3 regions of the Psychrobacillus sp. AK 1817 genome follow, and region 2 is predicted to be linked to each of the others. Evidence: a T-box and tRNA genes for the amino acid it is inferred to sense, from the RefSeq annotation. Region 2 holds a T-box; the other regions hold tRNA genes.
The links. A T-box is a leader RNA that pairs with one kind of tRNA and senses whether it is charged. The one in region 2 lies ahead of serS (serine--tRNA ligase), so its partner is inferred to be a tRNA-Ser.
Positions count from the first base shown of each region.

Region 1 (7,152 bases), 1.3 Mb from region 2:
AATATCCTTAGAGGTTTTATTGAAAAATGTGTCTACATCACGTATAGGCATACTACTGCTAGCAACTAAATCTGTATTTTCGGATAAACTCTCAAACAAAATTCCGGCTAATGCTCCTTCATCCAATTCCTCGGAAATATAGGATTTAATATGCGCTGTTGCTATATCATTAGCCTTCGACCAATGCTTTAGATACTCCGATGGTTGCTTTTCTTCTATCGGCATCCATAGAGAAGAGGCATCTACTTGAATATGATGAGTCACAATATGAATAGAGTCTCTAAATAATGGGCTTTCGTCAACTGCTATAAAAGTCTCAGGCTGGTGAGCTTCTAGAAACTTTACTAGCGGTTTAGAAACAGGCTGAGCACCAAAACGAATAACTACTTCTGGGACAGCTACCTCTTTAAAAATTTCACTTTTTAAAATAGCATCGTATTGGTCTACACACAAATGCATACAATCTGCTGGGACATTGCTACGAAGATTAGATAATGGATCAGCTAACACTGGCCATTGAATGGTTTTAGCAAATTCCCAAAATCCATCAGTTGTTGCTAAGGAATCCCCAACAATGATAAGTCCCTTTTCTGTGTTACTAATTAAATGCGTATACCATTTTACAAATTCTTCACTTGGTCCAAGCTTTCCTAAATCAGCAAGATGCATTTGCGGTGTAGTAGAAGGCTTATCCATTTCTAATAAAAGTGGTTCCCGGAAAGGCACGTTAATATGAACCGGACCCATCGGAGCTGCTTTAGAAGAAGATACTGCACGGTGGATATGTCTCTCTACAAAAGCTAGACTTTCTTCTCTAGCTTCCGGTAAAGGAAAATCAACAGACCACTTCACATGCTTACCGTACATATGAATTTGGTCAATCGCTTGAGGAGCTCCAACCTCTCTTAGTTCATGAGGTCTATCTGCTGTAACAACAAGCAAAGGGATTCTTGCATAATATGCTTCTACAATTGCTGGGAAAAAGTTAGCTGCAGCAGTGCCAGAAGTACATAAAAGAACTACAGGATTTTTCTTTGCTTTAGCAATTCCTAAAGCAAAGTACCCTGCAGATCGCTCATCAATTTGACGATAGAAGTTAAATCCTTTTGTTTTGGCAAACCCATAAGCTAAGGGAGTAGATCTAGATCCTGGACATAAAACAACATCTTCAATGCCCGCCTTTTTAATTGTTTCCACAAATTGATTTACATAAGATGTCAAAAAGCTTGTATTAGTCATTCATATTTCCTCCAAGTGTGCGAAGCATTGGTCGGAATTTTACTCGTGTTTCTTCAAACTCTTCTAACGAAGTGGATTCTGAAACTAGTCCGCCTCCGGCATATAGATAAGCGTATTGGTTCTCTATAAGTGCTGAGCGGATTCCTACGGCAAACTCTCCCTCTCCCTCGGCATTGACCCAGCCGATTGGTGCTGCGTAATAGCCACGGTTCATTTGCTCAGATTCTCTAATAATTTCAATTGCCTCTTGTCTAGGTTCTCCCCCAAGTGCTGGGGTTGGGTGCATTGCCTCTACAAATTCGAAAAGAGAAGAGCTTCCTTTAATTTTTCCTTCAATAGGGGTAAACAAATGCTGAATATCTCTTATTTTCATTAGCTTTGGTCTAGATGGAATTTTAACCTGTTCACAATATTGATCAAATACTTTTCGGATCATACTAACTACGTACTGATGCTCCATTAAGTTTTTATTGTCCGCTAATAGCGCATCCCCTAGCTTTTTGTCTTCCTCTAGATTTGTACCTCTACGAACCGATCCAGCTAACCCTGCAGATTCAACCTTGCCTTTTTCTAGCTTTACTAATCTCTCGGGTGTTGCTCCAAAGAAAATTTTGTCTTCTTTTTCTAAGCCAAACAAATAACTCTCTGGTTGTTCCATAGATGCATTATAAATAGCTGTAGAAGATGAAAAACTATTCTCAAAGGTCAATTTCAAGGAGCGTCCAATGACCACCTTATTTACTTCCTTATTGCGAATACGGTTTGTAACGGCTTCAACCGCAGATAAGTATTCATCCTTTAATCTATCTTCTCTTTGAAGAAGCTGTGGCTTTTCATGGACTTTTAGCTCTTTTACTTGAGCTGTATGAATTAATGTATCTCTTTCTATTCTCAAGTGTTCAAAAGCCGCCGAGCTGTCTTGCTCTTCCGTAATAAGATGGATGCTCACAAACGCCTGGTCATCTCGAATGACTAATTGGAATGTAGCCACAGCAAAAAAACTGGAAGGAAAGCTATTCCACTCCGAGGATATCTTGTTGGCAGGATCGAATGAGAATCCACCAAATAGGATTGGAGATACGTCCGCTTTTTCTATTAAAGAGCATGCACACAACTCTTCCCATTTTTGTGCTATATCCTGATATCTATTTTTTTCTAAATCATTAGCCAGTACATAAGCATGTCCAAGTCCAACCAGTGTGAAGGTTTTCTCTTTGTTTTGCCAAAAGAAACGTTTCCCTTTATAGCAATCCTCTCCGGCTTCAAAAAAGGCGTGAGCGGACATTCTAGATACTTCTATTGTTTCCGTATAAAAACGTAATGTTGTTTTATTTTGCCCGGTGGTGTTCGGCATATATATGACCTCCGTATAAATTACCTGCTGTTAAATTTCTTGTTTTATTACTCTACCCTTTATCATACAACTTTCTCCGCGTTTCGGCACACATTTCGCTACAAATGTATGCTAAAATTGATGTTGAGTCTTTTAAAGGAGAGAAATTTATATGTCACAGGAACTACAAGCTGATAAAGGCTGGCGTATATGGTGGAAGTTGACAAGACCACATACATTAACTGCCTCCTTTGCCCCAGTATTTTTAGGTACAATGATTGCACTTTACTACGTAAATATTGATTGGCTATTATTCTTAGCAATGCTAATTGCATGTTTGTTTATCCAGGCAGCTACAAATATGTTTAACGAGTACTATGACTTTGTTAGGGGGCTCGATAGCGAAGAATCAATTGGTATCGGTGGTGCTATTGTTCGTAATGGGGTTAAACCAAAAACAGTACTTCAATTAGCCTTAGCATTATATATCCTTGCAGCGATATTAGGTATATATATTTGCTCCCAATCGTCTTGGTTATTATTGATCGTTGGAGCTGTTTGTATGCTTATTGGTTACCTTTATACTGGTGGACCTTACCCAATAGCGTATACACCATTCGGTGAACTATTTAGCGGTGTTGTCATGGGAATGTTTATCGTATTAATTGCTACATACATTCAGGTTGGTTCAATACCAAACTTTGCCTTATTCCTATCCATCCCTAGTACTCTACTTGTTGCTGCTATTATGCTTTCCAATAATATTCGCGATATAGTTGAGGATACAAAAGGTGGTAGAAAGACGATGGCCATTCTCATTGGTAGAGAAAGTGCTATTAATGTGTTAGCCTTATTTTTCATCGTTTCTTATGTATGGATCATTCTATTGGTAATTCTACAGATTATCACCCCTTGGGCACTACTAGTCCTATTAAGTGCTAAGAAACCTTTAGATGCTATAAAACTATTTAAAGCAAAAGAAAATCATCTTGAAGTTGGATTAGCAATGAAGAATACTGCACTCACCAACACGATTTTTGTATTTCTTTTAGGTATAGGGTTATTGCTCGGCTTTATAATTTAACAGTCAGTCAGGAAGTTTAAAAGCTTCCTGGCTTTTTTATTTTTTGCTATGTGAATGGAAAAAATGATTTATTATAATTTGGAACACATGGCCAGCCACTAAAATTGGTTAGTATGAATTAGCTATTTATTTGATGATTAAGGCTTGAAAAGAGTTACCTAGCGAAGCAGGATAATGTAAGCAGAATTCAGTTTGTAGAAACCTGTTAAGAAATGTTCTTGTGAATATTAATGAACAAAGTGTGATGAGGTTATAGAGGAGTGGGAATTATAGATGGACAAAAGAACAAAGAAGAAAGTGTATAAATACATAACTCATGATTTGATACCAATAAGTAAAACTTAGAAATGGAATTGTTTTATGAAATCGGTCCTTTCACTCCGTATTAATAAGTAGCATTGACAGTACAAAGGACAAACCGGTAAAGTACTCTCGGAAGAATTAATCCTCTAAAAGCACATGCGCAACTCTATCTTTTCAAAACAAAAAAGACAACCACCTAAGTGATTGTCTTTTTTAAAGTTATGACCCCTACGGGATTCGAACCCGTGTTACCGCCGTGAAAGGGCGGTGTCTTAACCGCTTGACCAAGGGGCCTTATATATGGCGGAGAAGGAGGGATTTGAACCCTCGCGCCGGTTGCCCGACCTACACCCTTAGCAGGGGCGCCTCTTCAGCCACTTGAGTACTTCCCCATATATATGGCTCCGAAGGTAGGACTCGAACCTACGACCGATCGGTTAACAGCCGATTGCTCTACCACTGAGCTACTTCGGAATAATGGTGGGCCTAAATGGACTCGAACCATCGACCTCACGCTTATCAGGCGTGCGCTCTAACCAGCTGAGCTATAGGCCCATTAATTGGAGCGGGTGAAGAGAATCGAACTCTCATCATCAGCTTGGAAGGCTGAGGTTTTACCACTAAACTACACCCGCTTGATAAAATGGTGGCTCAGGACGGAATCGAACCGCCGACACAAGGATTTTCAGTCCTTTGCTCTACCGACTGAGCTACTGAGCCTCTTCGATTTACACTAAGCTGCGCTTCTCTTTGTCAGCTTCACTCACTCATTAAGTCACATACTTTAGTATGCTCCTTCGTTCGTTCGATTGCTTCCTAGATTTGCTTGCTTATCCTAAATCTCTAAGTTGTTGAAAAATAAATGGCGGTCCCGACCGGGATCGAACCGGCGATCTCCTGCGTGACAGGCAGGCATGTTAACCGCTACACCACGGGACCATTTGGTTGCGGGGACAGGATTTGAACCTGTGACCTTCGGGTTATGAGCCCGACGAGCTACCGAACTGCTCCACCCCGCGACAATAAGAAAGTGTTGAAATTTAAATCAACTGTGCATTTAGTGAGTTTTACGTCCTCCACGCTTCGCTTGCGTCGACGTTATGTATAATATTTTTCCACTAACAATAAGATGGAGGAGGAAGAGGGATTCGAACCCCCGCGCGGTATGACCCGCCTGTCGGTTTTCAAGACCGATCCCTTCAGCCAGACTTGGGTATTCCTCCTAAATATTATGTTGGTGGACCTTGCAGGACTCGAACCTGCGACCGGACGGTTATGAGCCGTCTGCTCTAACCAACTGAGCTAAAGGTCCTTAAGATGGCGGCAGAGGGAGTCGAACCCACGACCTTTCGGGTATGAACCGAATGCTCTAGCCAGCTGAGCTACGCCGCCAGGAAATTTAAATTTAAATTGGTGGAGCCTAGCGGGATCGAACCGCTGACCTCCTGCGTGCAAGGCAGGCGCTCTCCCAGCTGAGCTAAGGCCCCAAATTTATTAATTAACTGGTCGGGAAGACAGGATTCGAACCTGCGACCCCTTGGTCCCAAACCAAGTGCTCTACCAAGCTGAGCTACTTCCCGTATATATGGCGCGCCCGGCAGGAGTCGAACCCACAACCTTCTGATCCGTAGTCAGACGCTCTATCCAATTGAGCTACGGGCGCTAATGTTTCATAAAAGTGGTGCCGAGGACCGGAATCGAACCGGTACGGTAGTCACCTACCGCAGGATTTTAAGTCCTGTGCGTCTGCCAGTTCCGCCACCCCGGCACTTTGATGAATCTTTGGAGCGGAAGACGAGGTTCGAACTCGCGACCCCCACCTTGGCAAGGTGGTGTTCTACCACTGAACTACTTCCGCTCGGTTATTAAATTAAATGGTGCGGGTGAAGGGAGTCGAACCCCCACGCCTTGCGGCGCTAGATCCTAAGTCTAGTGCGTCTGCCAGTTCCGCCACACCCGCATATTTATATCACAAAAAGTGAATGAGCCATGTAGGATTCGAACCTACGACCCTCTGATTAAAAGTCAGATGCTCTACCAACTGAGCTAATGGCTCAAAAAATGGTGCCGGAGAAAGGACTTGAACCCTCAACCTACTGATTACAAGTCAGTTGCTCTACCAGTTGAGCTACTCCGGCAGGAGTAAAGTTATGGTGGAGGATGACGGGCTCGAACCGCCGACCCTCTGCTTGTAAGGCAGATGCTCTCCCAGCTGAGCTAATCCTCCTGGGTATTAAAATGTATTTCTATGTATTTTTATTGCAAGCCCAGCGACGTCCTACTCTTGCAGGGGGAGACCCCCAACTACCATTGGCGCTGAAGAGCTTAACTTCCGTGTTCGGTATGGGAACGGGTGTGACCTCTTCGCCATCATCACTAGACTTGAATAATTATTTGAAAGACAAGTTCTATTATATCAACTATGTAGATTATTACAAGTGTTTTTTTAATAAAAATTTATTCTTTCAAAACTGAATAAACTGACATCTTAGAAACAAACAATTTGGTTAAGTCCTCGATCGATTAGTATTCGTCAGCTGCACGTGTCGCCACGCTTCCACCCCGAACCTATCTACCTCATCGTCTTTGAGGGATCTTACTTACTTGCGTAATGGGAAATCTCATCTTGAGGGGGGCTTCGTGCTTAGATGCTTTCAGCACTTATCCCGTCCACACATAGCTACCCAGCGATGCCCTTGGCAGAACAACTGGTACACCAGCGGTGTGTCCATCCCGGTCCTCTCGTACTAAGGACAGCTCCTCTCAAATTTCCTACGCCCACGACGGATAGGGACCGAACTGTCTCACGACGTTCTGAACCCAGCTCGCGTACCGCTTTAATGGGCGAACAGCCCAACCCTTGGGACCGACTACAGCCCCAGGATGCGATGAGCCGACATCGAGGTGCCAAACCTCCCCGTCGATGTGGACTCTTGGGGGAGATAAGCCTGTTATCCCGGGGTAGCTTTTATCCGTTGAGCGATGGCCCTTCCATGCGGAACCACCGGATCACTAAGCCCGTCTTTCGACCCTGCTCGACTTGTAGGTCTCGCAGTCAAGCTCCCTTCTGCCTTTACACTCTTCGAATGATTTCCAACCATTCTGAGGGAACCTTTGGGCGCCTCCGTTACACTTTAGGAGGCGACCGCCCCAGTCAAACTGCCCGCCTGACACTGTCTCCTACCCGGGTTAC
Region 1 covers NZ_CP031739.1:3,796,047-3,803,198, reverse strand. Annotated here, with positions in the region: gene menD (2-succinyl-5-enolpyruvyl-6-hydroxy-3-cyclohexene-1-carboxylic-acid synthase) at 1-1,239, opposite strand, end outside; gene D0S48_RS19060 (isochorismate synthase) at 1,232-2,593, opposite strand; gene D0S48_RS19055 (1,4-dihydroxy-2-naphthoate polyprenyltransferase) at 2,745-3,656, shown strand; tRNA gene D0S48_RS19050 (tRNA-Glu) at 4,182-4,253, opposite strand; tRNA gene D0S48_RS19045 (tRNA-Ser) at 4,261-4,351, opposite strand; tRNA gene D0S48_RS19040 (tRNA-Asn) at 4,359-4,433, opposite strand; tRNA gene D0S48_RS19035 (tRNA-Ile) at 4,438-4,514, opposite strand; tRNA gene D0S48_RS19030 (tRNA-Gly) at 4,521-4,594, opposite strand; tRNA gene D0S48_RS19025 (tRNA-Phe) at 4,604-4,679, opposite strand; tRNA gene D0S48_RS19020 (tRNA-Asp) at 4,823-4,898, opposite strand; tRNA gene D0S48_RS19015 (tRNA-Met) at 4,902-4,978, opposite strand; tRNA gene D0S48_RS19010 (tRNA-Ser) at 5,090-5,182, opposite strand; tRNA gene D0S48_RS19005 (tRNA-Ile) at 5,195-5,271, opposite strand; tRNA gene D0S48_RS19000 (tRNA-Met) at 5,278-5,351, opposite strand; tRNA gene D0S48_RS18995 (tRNA-Ala) at 5,371-5,446, opposite strand; tRNA gene D0S48_RS18990 (tRNA-Pro) at 5,463-5,539, opposite strand; tRNA gene D0S48_RS18985 (tRNA-Arg) at 5,546-5,622, opposite strand; tRNA gene D0S48_RS18980 (tRNA-Leu) at 5,639-5,727, opposite strand; tRNA gene D0S48_RS18975 (tRNA-Gly) at 5,743-5,817, opposite strand; tRNA gene D0S48_RS18970 (tRNA-Leu) at 5,835-5,919, opposite strand; tRNA gene D0S48_RS18965 (tRNA-Lys) at 5,943-6,015, opposite strand; tRNA gene D0S48_RS18960 (tRNA-Thr) at 6,022-6,097, opposite strand; tRNA gene D0S48_RS18955 (tRNA-Val) at 6,111-6,186, opposite strand; rRNA gene rrf (5S ribosomal RNA) at 6,225-6,340, opposite strand; rRNA gene D0S48_RS18945 (23S ribosomal RNA) at 6,463-7,152, opposite strand, start outside.
Region 1: it encodes a tRNA-Ser, which carries the amino acid that the T-box ahead of serS (serine--tRNA ligase) is inferred to sense. The anticodon was not compared.

Region 2 (7,152 bases):
CGTCTCAACATTGTTTTCTTCTGCTATCTCCGACAAGCTTCCCCAATTCATTGGAGTTAACGATCCGTCTCTTTTAACGTCAAAAGCAAAGGGCATCATATAAGTTAGTTCTGCAGCTACATTTCTTACTTTTTCAATCACTGTTTCCGAGGGGACATCGGTATACCATTCAACATATAAATTAGATTCAATAGAGGGTCTGTTTGGATCTGGCGTGGAGGGTAGAACAATCGCCTGACCTACAACCAATACATCTTGATCCGGTAAACCATTAATAGAGGCAAGAGTAGCCGCACTCGTTCCAAAACGCTTGGCAATAGAGTATAAACTATCACCAGTTTTCACTACATAATTCATACCATCACTCCTTCAAACTAAATTATGCAAGGGACATACAAAACATGCTAAAATACGCGTAAGGAGTTGACTCCAAATGGACGAGTATTATATGAATTTAGCAATTGAAGAAGCAAAGAAAGCAGCTACAATAGGAGAAGTCCCTATAGGTGCGATTATCGTACATAAAAATGAGGTAATTGCGAGAGGTTACAATTTACGAGAGACAACACAGAATGCGACAACCCATGCTGAGCTACTGGCTATTCAAGAAGCTTGTGCCAAAATCGGGAGTTGGAGACTAGAGGAAACTACTCTTTATGTAACTCTAGAACCTTGTCCTATGTGTGCAGGAGCAATATTGCAATCGCGTATCCCACGAGTCGTTTATGGTGCTCGAGACCTTAAAGCGGGTTGTGTAGACTCATTATATACGCTATTAAATGACAATAGATTTAACCATGTCTGTGAGGTAACAGAGGGAGTTCTTGCAGAGACTTGCGGTAATTTACTAACCACTTTTTTTCGAGAGCTACGAATGAAAAAAAAGAACCAAAAACGCCAGGAGCTCTGAGCATTTTTGGTTCTAAACAGAAGTTTTTTAAATTGTTTGCCTCGCTTTCCCCATTTGCTTGTCGGAGCAAACATAGGCGCTTGCGCTTTTCTTTTTGTCTAGCTCCACCGCCTTGCCCCTCGAGGTCAAATGGGATAAAGCTGTGGGGGCTGAGGAACTGCCTCCTCGCTTTCCCCATTTGCTTGTCGGGGCAGACATAGGCGCTTGCGCTTTTCTTAGTTTATTGGATAACTTTTTTGCCACCCATGTAAGGTTGTAGTACCTCTGGGATTTTAACAGAACCATCTGGTTGCTGATAATTTTCTAGGATAGCGGCAACTGTGCGCCCAATTGCTAGTCCACTTCCGTTTAATGTGTGTACAAACTCTGGTTTAGCGCCCGGTTCTCTTCTAAAACGGATTCCTGCACGACGAGCTTGGAAGTCTTCAAAGTTACTGCAAGAAGAAATCTCTTTATACTCCCCATAGCTTGGTAACCATACTTCAATATCATATTTTTTAGCAGCAGTGAAACCAAGGTCGGCAGTGCACATACGTAGCACTCGATATGGAAGACCCAAAAGTTGTAGCACTTTTTCTGCATGTCCTGTTAGAAGCTCCAACTGTTCGTAAGAATCCGCTGGTTTTACAAAACGTACAAGCTCTACTTTATTGAATTGATGCTGACGGATTAGTCCGCGTGTATCTCTACCTGCAGAACCGGCCTCCGAACGGAAACAAGCACTAAATGCAGTAAACGCTTGTGGAAGTTCTGCTCCATCTAAAATCTCATCGCGGTAGAAGTTGGTTACTGGAACCTCAGCAGTTGGGATTAAGAAATAATCCTCCTCGTTAACTAGGAAAGCATCCTCTTCAAACTTTGGAAGCTGACCAGTGCCCGTTAAACTCATACGGTTCGCCATATAAGGTGGAAGCATTTCCTCGTAGCCATGCTCTTCTGAATGAAGATCCATCATGAAATTCCATAGCGCGCGCTCTAATCTTGCCCCTAGACCACGGTAAAATGCAAAACGGCTTCCAGTTACTTTTGCAGCACGCTCAAAATCCACTATTTTTAAATCTGTGGCGATATCCCAGTGAGCTTTTGTATCAAAATCAAATGAAGGGACATCTCCCCACTTACGGATTTCCACATTATCATCCTCGGAGTCACCAACCGGAACGTCATCATGCGGAATATTTGGAATACGCATCATCATGTAGTCAAACTTTTCTTCTACTTGACGTAGCTCTTCATCCAACGCTTTAATCTCATCGCCAACCTCACGCATACGCACAATTAAATCATCAGCATTCTCTTTGTTTCGTTTCATTTGAGAGATTTTTTGAGAAACCTCGTTTCTTTCTGCCTTTAATACTTCTGTTTTTGCTATTAATTCTCTACGCTTTTGGTCTAAAGGAAGAAATTGATCGAACTCAGAGATATCTTCTCCACGCTTCGCAAGTTTAGCTTTCACTTCTTCATAATTATCACGTACAAATTTTACATCTAACATATGAATTCCTCCTCTTAATATTTCGACAATTTTAACCAACCATTAATTAAATAACGACAAAAAAGCCCCCATCCCTAAAAAAAGGGACGAGAGCTACCCGCGTTGCCACCCTGATTGAACTGACACATGATCAGATCCACTTGTCTAATAACGGCTTTTCAACCGGCCACAGCTTACCTATTTTTCAGCTGCGCAACTCAAAGGACGGATTCACAAGGGTCTTTATCAGCTTCCACCAACCGCTGACTCTCTAAAAAAAACTTACTTGTTACTACTTCCTATCATCGTTTTTTAATTCATGAAATTAATCATACTTTACTATAGGTTGACCTGTTTGGCAAGTGATTCCTGAACCATTTGTATAAAATAGGCAGTTATACGATGATCGTTCGTTAATTCAGGATGGAAGGAACATCCTAATATATTGTCCTGTCTAGCCATTACAATTCTATTTTCATGAGTTGCAAGTATTTCTACGCTTTTCCCTACATCCACAATATGGGGAGCTCTTATAAAAACAGCAGGAAAGTCAGCTGCTACTCCTTGGATTTCTAAAATAGTTTCAAAGCTATTCACTTGACGGCCAAAGGAATTTCTTTCGACAGTAGCTTCTAATACACCAATATGATGGGAATCCTGATTATGGATATTCCTTGCCAATAATATAAGGCCCGCACATGTACCGAACATTGGCTTGCCTGATTCTGCAAATTGTTTTAAAGGAATTAGCAAATCAAAGCGATCTATAAGCTTGCGCATTGTCGTACTTTCGCCACCTGGAAAGATTAAACCATCTATATTTTGAAGATCACTTTTTGTTTTGACCAATACTGCCTCTACGCCGCATTCTTCTACCGAACGAATATGTTCCATGACAGCTCCTTGAAGAGCCATTACTCCAATTTTCACTATCTTACCAACCTCGATCTTGCATACGTTCTGCATCTGTTAATCGAGAGATTTCAATTCCCTTCATAGGGATTCCTAAATCCTTTGAAATATCCACTAAAAATTTATAATCGCGATAATGAGTAGTTGCTTCCACAATAGCACGGGCAAATTTCTCTGGACTATCAGATTTGAATATTCCAGATCCGACAAACACTCCATCTGCTCCAAGTTCCATCATAAGCGCAGCATCTGCTGGAGTAGCAACTCCTCCCGCTGCGAAGTTTACTACTGGTAATTTTCCTTTTTGTTTGATTTGCAATAAAATCTCATATGGCGCTCCTAATTTTTTTGCTTCTGTCATTAGTTCATCCTCGTTCATATGCACAATTTTTCTAACCTGTGCATTAACCTTTCGTAAATGGCGAACTGCTTCTACAATGTTACCTGTCCCTGGTTCGCCTTTCGTCCGAAGCATTGATGCCCCTTCACCTATACGTCGAGCTGCCTCTCCCAAATCCTTACACCCACAAACAAATGGCACTGTGAACTCACTTTTACGCAAATGAAATTCTTCATCGGCTGGTGTCAGCACCTCTGATTCGTCAATATAGTCCACACCCATTGCCTCTAAAATTCTTGCCTCCGTTATATGTCCAATGCGAGCTTTTGCCATGACTGGTATCGTTACAGCACCCATTACTTCTTCCATTATGCGTGGATCGGCCATGCGAGCAACTCCCCCTGCTGCACGGATATCAGAGGGTACACGTTCTAATGCCATTACAGCCACAGCACCGGCTGCCTCCGCAATTCGTGCTTGCTCTGCGTTAATAACATCCATTATAACTCCACCTTTTTGCATCTCTGCCATACCTCTTTTTACTATCTCAGTACCTGTCATATGTATTTTCATCTTGAATACCTCCTAACTGTTATAAAATTTAGTATAATGATATATGACCATATGAAAAGCGCCAAAAACACTAAAATGAAAGTGGTCAGATTGGATGATACTATGGATTTCCTCATGTTTCCTTTAGAAAAAAATTCAAACAGCCCATTATATGAACAACTATATAAATTTATAAAAGATGCCATAGTACAAGGCAATATTAAGGAAGGAGATAAGCTTCCCTCTAAAAGAAAGCTTGCTGACTATCTTGATCTTAGCCAAACTACAATTGAGCTTTCTTATAGTCAGCTGCTAGCAGAAGGTTACATAAATTCAGAACCTAGAAGGGGATATTTTGTTCAAAATATTGAGGAGCTTGCTTTGATCGAAATAGAAGATTCTCAAATTGTTAAAGAAGAAAAAACTCCATCCTACCATTTGGATTTTTCTCCGGGAAGGATAGATGAGGATTCCTTTCCTTTTACACTGTGGAGAAAATATGCAAGGGATTTGGTTCATGAAGAAAATAAAGAGCTTCTTCAGCTTGGACATCCTCAGGGAGACTATATACTAAGACAGCAAATATCTTCATACCTTTATCAATCTCGTGGTGTAAAAAGTACACCCGAACAAATTATTTTAGGCTCAGGAACAGAACAGATTATGCCACTACTCATACGCCTCCTTGGAAATGAGGCAGTCTATGGCTATGAAAACCCTGGTTATCCACTCTCTCATCATCTTTTTTTAGAGCATGAGGAAAAATCGGTGCCTGTCCGGGTAGATGATGAGGGATTAGTCGTTCAGGAGTTAGAAAACACTAATGCAACTGTTATGTATGTCACTCCGTCTCATCAATTTCCCACTGGTTCTGTTATGTCAGCTTCACGAAGAAGTCAGCTGCTAGCCTGGGCTTATCAACATGAGAAACGTTATATTATTGAAGATGATTATGACAGTGAATTCAGATATACTGGTAAACCAATTCCTTCTTTACAAGGAATGGACCAAAACGACCGTGTAATTTATTTAAGCACGTTTTCTAAGTCTCTGATGCCTTCCTTAAGGATCGCCTATGCGGTACTTCCAAAACCACTTATAAAGCAATACAAGGCGAAATATTACTATTATTCAGCTACTGTCCCACGAATGGACCAATATATACTTGCAAAGTTTATGGAGGACGGTCACTTCGGGAAGCATCTAAATAAAATGAGAAAAATTTATAAAAGAAAGCTAGAAATTATTACGAAGTCTCTTTTAGAATATGAGCCAGCTGTTACCCTTTCTGGAGAACAGGCAGGAATGCATCTTTTATTGACCATTCATACACAAAAGAAGGAAGAGGAACTGGTTGCCCTTGCTCAACAAGCAAATATTCAAATCTATGGTCTGAATAAGTATATAACCTTTCCCATAGAAGAAACTCACCCAAAATTGGTATTAGGATTCGGTGGATTAGAGTTCTCAAATATTTCGACAACCATACATGAGCTAATGAAGGCAATAAAAATCAAGCATTCTTAATTTCTTTCCTATACAAAAAAGCACTGACAACTCTAATTGAGTTTCAGTGCTTAAGTATAGTAAGAAGGTGGTGCAAGTGTCTAAGTCTAGGTTAACTAGTAACACTTTGCACATGCTTTCTTATTTATTAAAATAATCCGCCTACAAAGTCGGTCGTACTATCCCACAAGCCGCTAAAGAATTTGCCAATACCTTGGAACATTAAACTGAACCAACCAGCTCTTTCTACAGCTTCTGTTGTTACAACATCGACACTTGCTTGGTCACCAATAATATAACCGTAATCAGTGCCTTCTGTTTTTTCAAGGTGTACTGTTCCTACAACTGTATCCTTTTTAACTTCAGCTTCTAACTTGTCTTTTGTTGGAGTAAATACAGGCTTGTACAGATCTTTATCGCTAGATTTAATCATCATAGAAATAGGTTCTTTGACTGCAATTGCAACTTTGTCTTCTTTTCCTTTATTTACTTCTAGAGTTTCATGGTCAGGAATTTTATATCCTGCTGGTATTAGCTCTACTTTAGTAAATTGAGCAAATCCAAAATCAAACAAAGCTCTAGTTGCATCAAATCTAGCCTTATAACTTCCCTTTCCATTAGCATCTACTGCTTTCATCACTACAGCGATTACTCTCATACCATTTCTTTCAGCAGTTCCAGTGAAGGAGTGACCAGCAAAATCTGTTGTTCCTGTTTTCAAACCATCTACGCCTTGATATTCATAAACTAATCCTGGTAGCATCCAGTTCCAGTTACTCATTTCAATAGCATCCGGTGTACCCTCACGGAAGATTTTTTTAGGTATTTTAGTTGTTTCTAAAACTTCTGGGTAGTCTTTCATAAGAAGGTAAGCCAATTTTGCTACTGAGCTAGCAGGCATCACATTCTCGTCTGTTGCCCCTGTACTCTTTGGATGCATCCCTTGTAAATCAGCATTATTTAAACCAGTAGAGTTAACAAACTTATAATTTTCTAAGCCCATTTCTCCAGCTTTTTCATTCATTAGTTTTATAAAATTTTCTTCTGTTCCAGCAATAGTTTCTGCAATAGCAATAGTTGCTGCATTTGCAGAATAGATAGCCATTGCTTCATATAATTCACGAATTGAATAAGTACCATCCTCACGTAGAGGTACATTACTTAAACGACGATCTTGAGAAATTTTATATGTATATTCATTTACTGAATATTGTTGGTCCCATGAGATTTTACCTTCTTCAATTGCTTCGAAAAGAAGATACTCCGTCATCATTTTTGTCATACTCGCAATACCTAAAGCTGCATCTGCATTTTGTTCATAAAGAATTTTTCCGGAATCCGCATCTACTAAGATTGCAGCGTCCACATTTAAATTCAAACTTTCCTCTGCTTTTGTGGTAGCTGGTATTACACCTACTAAAGACACAAGCAACATCGGAAGTACTAGCCACTTTACCA
Region 2 covers NZ_CP031739.1:2,455,717-2,462,868, forward strand. Annotated here, with positions in the region: gene D0S48_RS12220 (glycosyl hydrolase family 18 protein) at 1-357, opposite strand, end outside; gene tadA (tRNA adenosine(34) deaminase TadA) at 434-910, shown strand; gene serS (serine--tRNA ligase) at 1,131-2,405, opposite strand; T-box leader at 2,485-2,699, opposite strand; gene pdxT (pyridoxal 5'-phosphate synthase glutaminase subunit PdxT) at 2,724-3,317, opposite strand; gene pdxS (pyridoxal 5'-phosphate synthase lyase subunit PdxS) at 3,319-4,203, opposite strand; gene D0S48_RS12245 (MocR-like pyridoxine biosynthesis transcription factor PdxR) at 4,312-5,715, shown strand; gene D0S48_RS12250 (serine hydrolase) at 5,843-7,152, opposite strand, start outside.

Region 3 (7,152 bases), 980 kb from region 2:
GAGCTTCGATCCGGAGATTTCCGAATGGGGAAACCCACTGCCCGTAATGGGGCAGTACATTTGCGTGAATACATAGCGCATCTGAGACACACCCAGGGAACTGAAACATCTAAGTACCTGGAGGAAGAGAAAGAAAATTCGATTCCCTGAGTAGCGGCGAGCGAAACGGGAAGAGCCCAAACCAAGAGGCTTGCCTCTTGGGGTTGTAGGACACTCTGTACGGAGTTACAAAAGAATGAGTTAGATGAAGCGACCTGGAAAGGTCCGCAGGATAGGGTAAAAGCCCCGTAGTCCAAAATTCATTCCCTCCAGAGTGTATCCTGAGTACGGCGGAACACGTGAAATTCCGTCGGAATCCGGGAGGACCATCTCCCAAGGCTAAATACTACCTAGTGACCGATAGTGAACCAGTACCGTGAGGGAAAGGTGAAAAGCACCCCGGAAGGGGAGTGAAATAGACCCTGAAACCGTGTGCCTACAAATAGTCAAAGCCCGTTAACGGGTGATGGCGTGCCTTTTGTAGAATGAACCGGCGAGTTACGATTACATGCGAGGTTAAGTTGAGAAGACGGAGCCGCAGCGAAAGCGAGTCTGAATAGGGCGAATGAGTATGTGGTCGTAGACCCGAAACCAGGTGATCTACCCATGTCCAGGATGAAGGTAAGGTAACACTTACTGGAGGTCCGAACCCACGCACGTTGAAAAGTGCGGGGATGAGGTGTGGGTAGCGGAGAAATTCCAATCGAACCTGGAGATAGCTGGTTCTCTCCGAAATAGCTTTAGGGCTAGCCTCAAACGTTAGAATCTTGGAGGTAGAGCACTGTTTGGACTAGGGGCCCATCCCGGGTTACCGAATTCAGACAAACTCCGAATGCCAATGATTTATGTTTGGGAGTCAGACTGCGAGTGATAAGATCCGTAGTCAAGAGGGAAACAGCCCAGACCACCAGCTAAGGTCCCAAAGTATTTGTTAAGTGGAAAAGGATGTGGCGTTGCTTAGACAACCAGGATGTTGGCTTAGAAGCAGCCATCATTTAAAGAGTGCGTAATAGCTCACTGGTCGAGTGACGCTGCGCCGAAAATGTATCGGGGCTAAACAAATCACCGAAGCTGTGGATTGATACCTTTGGTATCAGTGGTAGGAGAGCGTTCTAAGGGCGTTGAAGTCAGACCGGAAGGACTGGTGGAGCGCTTAGAAGTGAGAATGCCGGTATGAGTAGCGAAAGATGGGTGAGAATCCCATCCACCGTATGACTAAGGTTTCCTGAGGAAGGCTCGTCCGCTCAGGGTTAGTCGGGACCTAAGTCGAGGCCGATAGGCGTAGACGATGGACAACAGGTTGATATTCCTGTACCACCACCCCACCGTTTGAGTGATGGGGGGACGCAGTAGGATAGGGTAAGCGTGCTGTTGGTTATGCACGTCCAAGCAGTGAGGTGTGAGTGTAGGCAAATCCGCACTCTGTAACATTGAGCTGTGATGGCGAGGACTTAGTCCGAAGTTCCTGATTTCACACTGCCAAGAAAAGCCTCTAACGAGGTGGGAGGTGCCCGTACCGCAAACCGACACAGGTAGTCGAGGAGAGAATCCTAAGGTGAGCGAGAGAACTCTCGTTAAGGAACTCGGCAAAATGACCCCGTAACTTCGGGAGAAGGGGTGCTCTTTTGGGTGTATAGCCTAGAAGAGCCGCAGTGAATAGGCCCAGGCGACTGTTTAGCAAAAACACAGGTCTCTGCAAAACCGTAAGGTGAAGTATAGGGGCTGACGCCTGCCCGGTGCTGGAAGGTTAAGAGGAGTGCTTAGCGCAAGCGAAGGTGCGAATTGAAGCCCCAGTAAACGGCGGCCGTAACTATAACGGTCCTAAGGTAGCGAAATTCCTTGTCGGGTAAGTTCCGACCCGCACGAAAGGCGTAACGATCTGGGCACTGTCTCAACGAGAGACTCGGTGAAATTATAGTACCTGTGAAGATGCAGGTTACCCGCGACAGGACGGAAAGACCCCGTGGAGCTTTACTGTAGCTTGATATTGAATTTTGGTGCAACTTGTACAGGATAGGTAGGAGCCTTAGAGCCCGGAGCGCCAGCTTCGGAGGAGGCGTCGGTGGGATACTACCCTGGTTGTATTGAAATTCTAACCCATACCCGTAACCCGGGTAGGAGACAGTGTCAGGCGGGCAGTTTGACTGGGGCGGTCGCCTCCTAAAGTGTAACGGAGGCGCCCAAAGGTTCCCTCAGAATGGTTGGAAATCATTCGAAGAGTGTAAAGGCAGAAGGGAGCTTGACTGCGAGACCTACAAGTCGAGCAGGGTCGAAAGACGGGCTTAGTGATCCGGTGGTTCCGCATGGAAGGGCCATCGCTCAACGGATAAAAGCTACCCCGGGGATAACAGGCTTATCTCCCCCAAGAGTCCACATCGACGGGGAGGTTTGGCACCTCGATGTCGGCTCATCGCATCCTGGGGCTGTAGTCGGTCCCAAGGGTTGGGCTGTTCGCCCATTAAAGCGGTACGCGAGCTGGGTTCAGAACGTCGTGAGACAGTTCGGTCCCTATCCGTCGTGGGCGTAGGAAATTTGAGAGGAGCTGTCCTTAGTACGAGAGGACCGGGATGGACACACCGCTGGTGTACCAGTTGTTCTGCCAAGGGCATCGCTGGGTAGCTATGTGTGGACGGGATAAGTGCTGAAAGCATCTAAGCACGAAGCCCCCCTCAAGATGAGATTTCCCATTACGCAAGTAAGTAAGATCCCTCAAAGACGATGAGGTAGATAGGTTCGGGGTGGAAGCGTGGCGACACGTGCAGCTGACGAATACTAATCGATCGAGGACTTAACCAAATTGTTTGTTTCTAAGATGTCAGTTTATTCAGTTTTGAAAGAATAAATTTTTATTAAAATAACACTTGTAATAATCTACAGACTTGTTATAATAGAAAATGTCTTTCAGTAATTATTCAAGTCTAGTGATGATGGCGAAGAGGTCACACCCGTTCCCATACCGAACACGGAAGTTAAGCTCTTCAGCGCCGATGGTAGTTGGGGGTCTCCCCCTGCAAGAGTAGGACGTCGCTAGGCGATATTATTCCGAAGTAGCTCAGTGGTAGAGCAATCGGCTGTTAACCGATCGGTCGTAGGTTCGAGTCCTACCTTCGGAGCCATTTCTAGGAGAGCTGTCCGAGTGGCCGAAGGAGCACGATTGGAAATCGTGTAGACGGGTAACACTGTCTCAAGGGTTCAAATCCCTTGCTCTCCGCCAGATAGATTTCTTCTTTACATAATATAATGGCCCCTTGGTCAAGCGGTTAAGACACCGCCCTTTCACGGCGGTAACACGGGTTCGAATCCCGTAGGGGTCACCATTTAAATTAAAACCAGCACTATGGAGGATTAGCTCAGCTGGGAGAGCATCTGCCTTACAAGCAGAGGGTCGGCGGTTCGAGCCCGTCATCCTCCACCATTATAAATTTTCAACACTTATTATTGTCGCGGGGTGGAGCAAATCGTTTCACGAAGAAAGCGATTAACGTCGACGCAAGCGTAGCGTGGAAGACGTAAAATTCACTAATTGCGTAGTTGATTTAAATTTCAACACTTTCTTATTGTCGCGGGGTGGAGCAGTTCGGTAGCTCGTCGGGCTCATAACCCGAAGGTCACAGGTTCAAATCCTGTCCCCGCAACCAAATGGTCCCGTGGTGTAGCGGTTAACATGCCTGCCTGTCACGCAGGAGATCGCCGGTTCGATCCCGGTCGGGACCGCCATTTATTATTCAACAACATAGAGATTTAGGATAAGCAAGCAAATCGAGGAAGCAATCGAACGAAAGAAGGAGCGTACTAAAGTACGTGACTGAATGAGTGAGTGAAGCTGACAAAGAGTAGCGCAGCTTAGCGTAAATCGAAGAGGCTCAGTAGCTCAGTCGGTAGAGCAAAGGACTGAAAATCCTTGTGTCGGCGGTTCGATTCCGTCCTGAGCCACCATTATGCCGGAATAGCTCAATTGGTAGAGCAACTGACTTGTAATCAGTAGGTTGGGGGTTCAAGTCCTCTTTCCGGCACCACTCACCAGTGGAGGGGTAGCGAAGTGGCTAAACGCGGCGGACTGTAAATCCGCTCCTTAGGGTTCGGCGGTTCGAATCCGTCCCCCTCCACCAGTTTTTAATAGGGGCATAGTTTAACGGTAGAATAGAGGTCTCCAAAACCTTTGATGTGGGTTCGATTCCTACTGCCCCTGCCAAATAATAAGTTAACTTTGAATAATGGCGGTTGTGGCGAAGTGGTTAACGCACCGGATTGTGATTCCGGCATTCGTGGGTTCAATTCCCATCAGTCGCCCCATATTCCTTTTAGTTAGCTCTTTTTTTTATTCTGTGGCGGTCGTGGCGAAGTGGTTAACGCACCGGATTGTGATTCCGGCATTCGTGGGTTCAATTCCCATCGGTCGCCCCATTGGGGTATAGCCAAGCGGTAAGGCAACGGATTTTGATTCCGTCATGCCCTGGTTCGAATCCAGGTACCCCAGTTTTTTGCGGAAGTAGTTCAGTGGTAGAACACCACCTTGCCAAGGTGGGGGTCGCGAGTTCGAACCTCGTCTTCCGCTCCAAATTAAGGCGGCATAGCCAAGTGGTAAGGCACAGGTCTGCAACACCTTTATCACCGGTTCAAATCCGGTTGCCGCCTCCAATTTTTAAAAAGTATTTACTGCCTTCATTATGCCGGTGTGGCGGAATTGGCAGACGCGCGGGACTCAAAATCCCGTATCTTCGGATGTGTCGGTTCGACCCCGACCACCGGTATCTATTATGAAATATCACTTACAATTTGATATTTTGACTAAAGCTTATGAATGCTGTTACCGCAGCTTTTGTAAGCTTTTTTTATATTCTCATTCATGATTATTTTTTAATAGTTTCCATTGATTTTAATTTTTTTACTTATGTTTTACACAGACGTCATAAGCTTTCTCATCTTCTATCCTCAGTTCTTTTATTTCATTAGAATAATCCCTTGAGAGTCATTTCAATGTCTTTATGTCCTATACGATCACTTACTTACTAAATTAATACTTTATTATACATATGTACACTAGCATGCAAATGTCTTAATCCATGAATTGAGAATATATCTCTATTCCGTTTCCTATATTAATTAATTTGTATATATTTTATATTCGATTGACAAGATAGTCATATCGACATTAATTATATTCATTATCGAGGAATTCATACAACTAAAACTGAATGAACTAGAGAGACGATAGGAGAGGGATAGATGCATGTTTTCCACGATACTAATGGGATTGACGATTTTATTTATGGTAACAAACTTATACTATTTCTTTTCAGGTCGTAAGTATAAGAAAAGTTATTTTCAGTCAACTTTATTCCAAAAACTATTTTTTACTATGCTTGGCATTACCTTTGGATTTGCTGTTCTTTATTATTTATTGTCCATGGAAGGGGATGTAGTAAGAGTTAGCACTGAAGAGGGGAAAGATGGAGGAGAGAATTTTTTGGATTATCTCTATTTCAGTGGAGTCACCATATTATCAGTAGGTTATGGGGACTTGGTACCTGTCGGAAAGGCGCGATTCTTTGCACTTATACAAGCAGCCATCGGTCTTTTGTTGCCAACCGCATTTTTTATCAGAGCTTTGGGTGAAAAGGAAGATAGCCCTGGGGAAAGCACAAAAAACGAAAAAGAAGGTGAGCAAAGCAATGGCGGTGATGGAGAAAAAGATAGTTGAAGCAGATGAACAATTTTGATTCTTATAAAGATAAATCAACCGGTGAAGGTGTTTTCTTTTTATGTTTGATATATATAAATGGATGTCGATGAATATTCTTACATACTTTCTGACTAAACATGAGTTTTTAACAATAAACAAGCATGTATTCATTTGTAAATCACCATACTAAAGCTACGAATGGAAGATAGGTGACTAAAGTGAAGAAAACAATACTCATCATATTAGCTTTATTGCTTGTTATATGCGGAGGCCTTGTATTGAGTATTTCTATGTCTCCGACAAAAAAGCTTAATGAAGTAAAGATAGCAGCCTCCAAAAAGCCGGTGATTCTTATTGTTGTCGATTCATTAATGACTGAGCCGCTACAAGAGGCACTGAAAGAGGGGAAGGCACCTGCTTTCTCATTTTTAACAAAGAACGGTGATTTTTATCCAGAGTTTATTAGCTCTTATCCAACTATGTCAGTTACGATTGATAGCACCTTGTTGACGGGAACATATGCAGACCGACATAAACTACCAGGATTGATATGGTTTAAAAAGGATGAGAATCGTATGATTAGCTATGGGAGTGGTATAAGGGAAATGTGGGATAACGGGATAAAGCATGTGGCAGCGGATAGTGTTATTCACCTGAATGAATCGCATCTAAGTAAAGATGTTTTTACGATTCACGAAGAACTTGCGAACGCCAAAATGCAATCTGCTTCCATCAATGGTCTCTTATATAGGGGAAGCATTCCCCAAAAATTAAATGTCCCTAAGCTTCTTTCTTTTGCAGATTTATTGCCAAAAGAACTAGAGGTGAATGGTCCAATGATTTTGTCGCTCGGTGCCTTATCTCAATATAATCCAGAGAACGACAAATATAAATACAGCTGGAAACGAATGGGTGTTAATAATGATTTTACCGTAAATGAGATGACGTACTTAATTGAACAAAAGAAGCTTCCTCCGTTTACGCTCGCTTATCTTCCGGATGCTGATGCTTCCATACACAAAAACGGTCCTACTGATAGTACAGCGATTGAAAAGGCTGATCAAGCGATCCAGGAAATGTTCGGTAGTTTTGGATCTTGGGAAGAGGCCATTCAAGAGGTAACCTGGATTGTCCTTGGTGATAGTGGACAATCATCAGTCAAGGAAAAGAAGGAAATGGGTTTAATCGATTTAAATGACTTGTTGAAGGGTTACACATTCTGGGAACGTGGAAAAGAAAATGTGCAGTTGGCAATCGCAATCAATGAACGAATGGCCTATATTTATTTGCAGGATGAACAGATTCCTTTTACTGAGGTAGTAGATATTCTCAAAAAGGATGAGCGAATTGGTTTTATTGCATGGAGTGATCAGCAAACGAATCATGTCGTGAGCGCAAGTGATAAAGAATTCACCTTTTCACCAAACGGA
Region 3 covers NZ_CP031739.1:3,437,017-3,444,168, forward strand. Annotated here, with positions in the region: rRNA gene D0S48_RS17130 (23S ribosomal RNA) at 1-2,835, shown strand, start outside; rRNA gene rrf (5S ribosomal RNA) at 2,957-3,072, shown strand; tRNA gene D0S48_RS17140 (tRNA-Asn) at 3,081-3,155, shown strand; tRNA gene D0S48_RS17145 (tRNA-Ser) at 3,162-3,253, shown strand; tRNA gene D0S48_RS17150 (tRNA-Glu) at 3,282-3,356, shown strand; tRNA gene D0S48_RS17155 (tRNA-Val) at 3,379-3,454, shown strand; tRNA gene D0S48_RS17160 (tRNA-Met) at 3,601-3,677, shown strand; tRNA gene D0S48_RS17165 (tRNA-Asp) at 3,681-3,756, shown strand; tRNA gene D0S48_RS17170 (tRNA-Phe) at 3,900-3,975, shown strand; tRNA gene D0S48_RS17175 (tRNA-Thr) at 3,980-4,055, shown strand; tRNA gene D0S48_RS17180 (tRNA-Tyr) at 4,065-4,148, shown strand; tRNA gene D0S48_RS17185 (tRNA-Trp) at 4,158-4,231, shown strand; tRNA gene D0S48_RS17190 (tRNA-His) at 4,257-4,332, shown strand; tRNA gene D0S48_RS17195 (tRNA-His) at 4,368-4,443, shown strand; tRNA gene D0S48_RS17200 (tRNA-Gln) at 4,445-4,516, shown strand; tRNA gene D0S48_RS17205 (tRNA-Gly) at 4,523-4,597, shown strand; tRNA gene D0S48_RS17210 (tRNA-Cys) at 4,604-4,677, shown strand; tRNA gene D0S48_RS17215 (tRNA-Leu) at 4,709-4,790, shown strand; gene D0S48_RS17220 (potassium channel family protein) at 5,270-5,740, shown strand; gene D0S48_RS17225 (alkaline phosphatase family protein) at 6,001-7,152, shown strand, end outside.
Region 3: it encodes a tRNA-Ser, which carries the amino acid that the T-box ahead of serS (serine--tRNA ligase) is inferred to sense. The anticodon was not compared.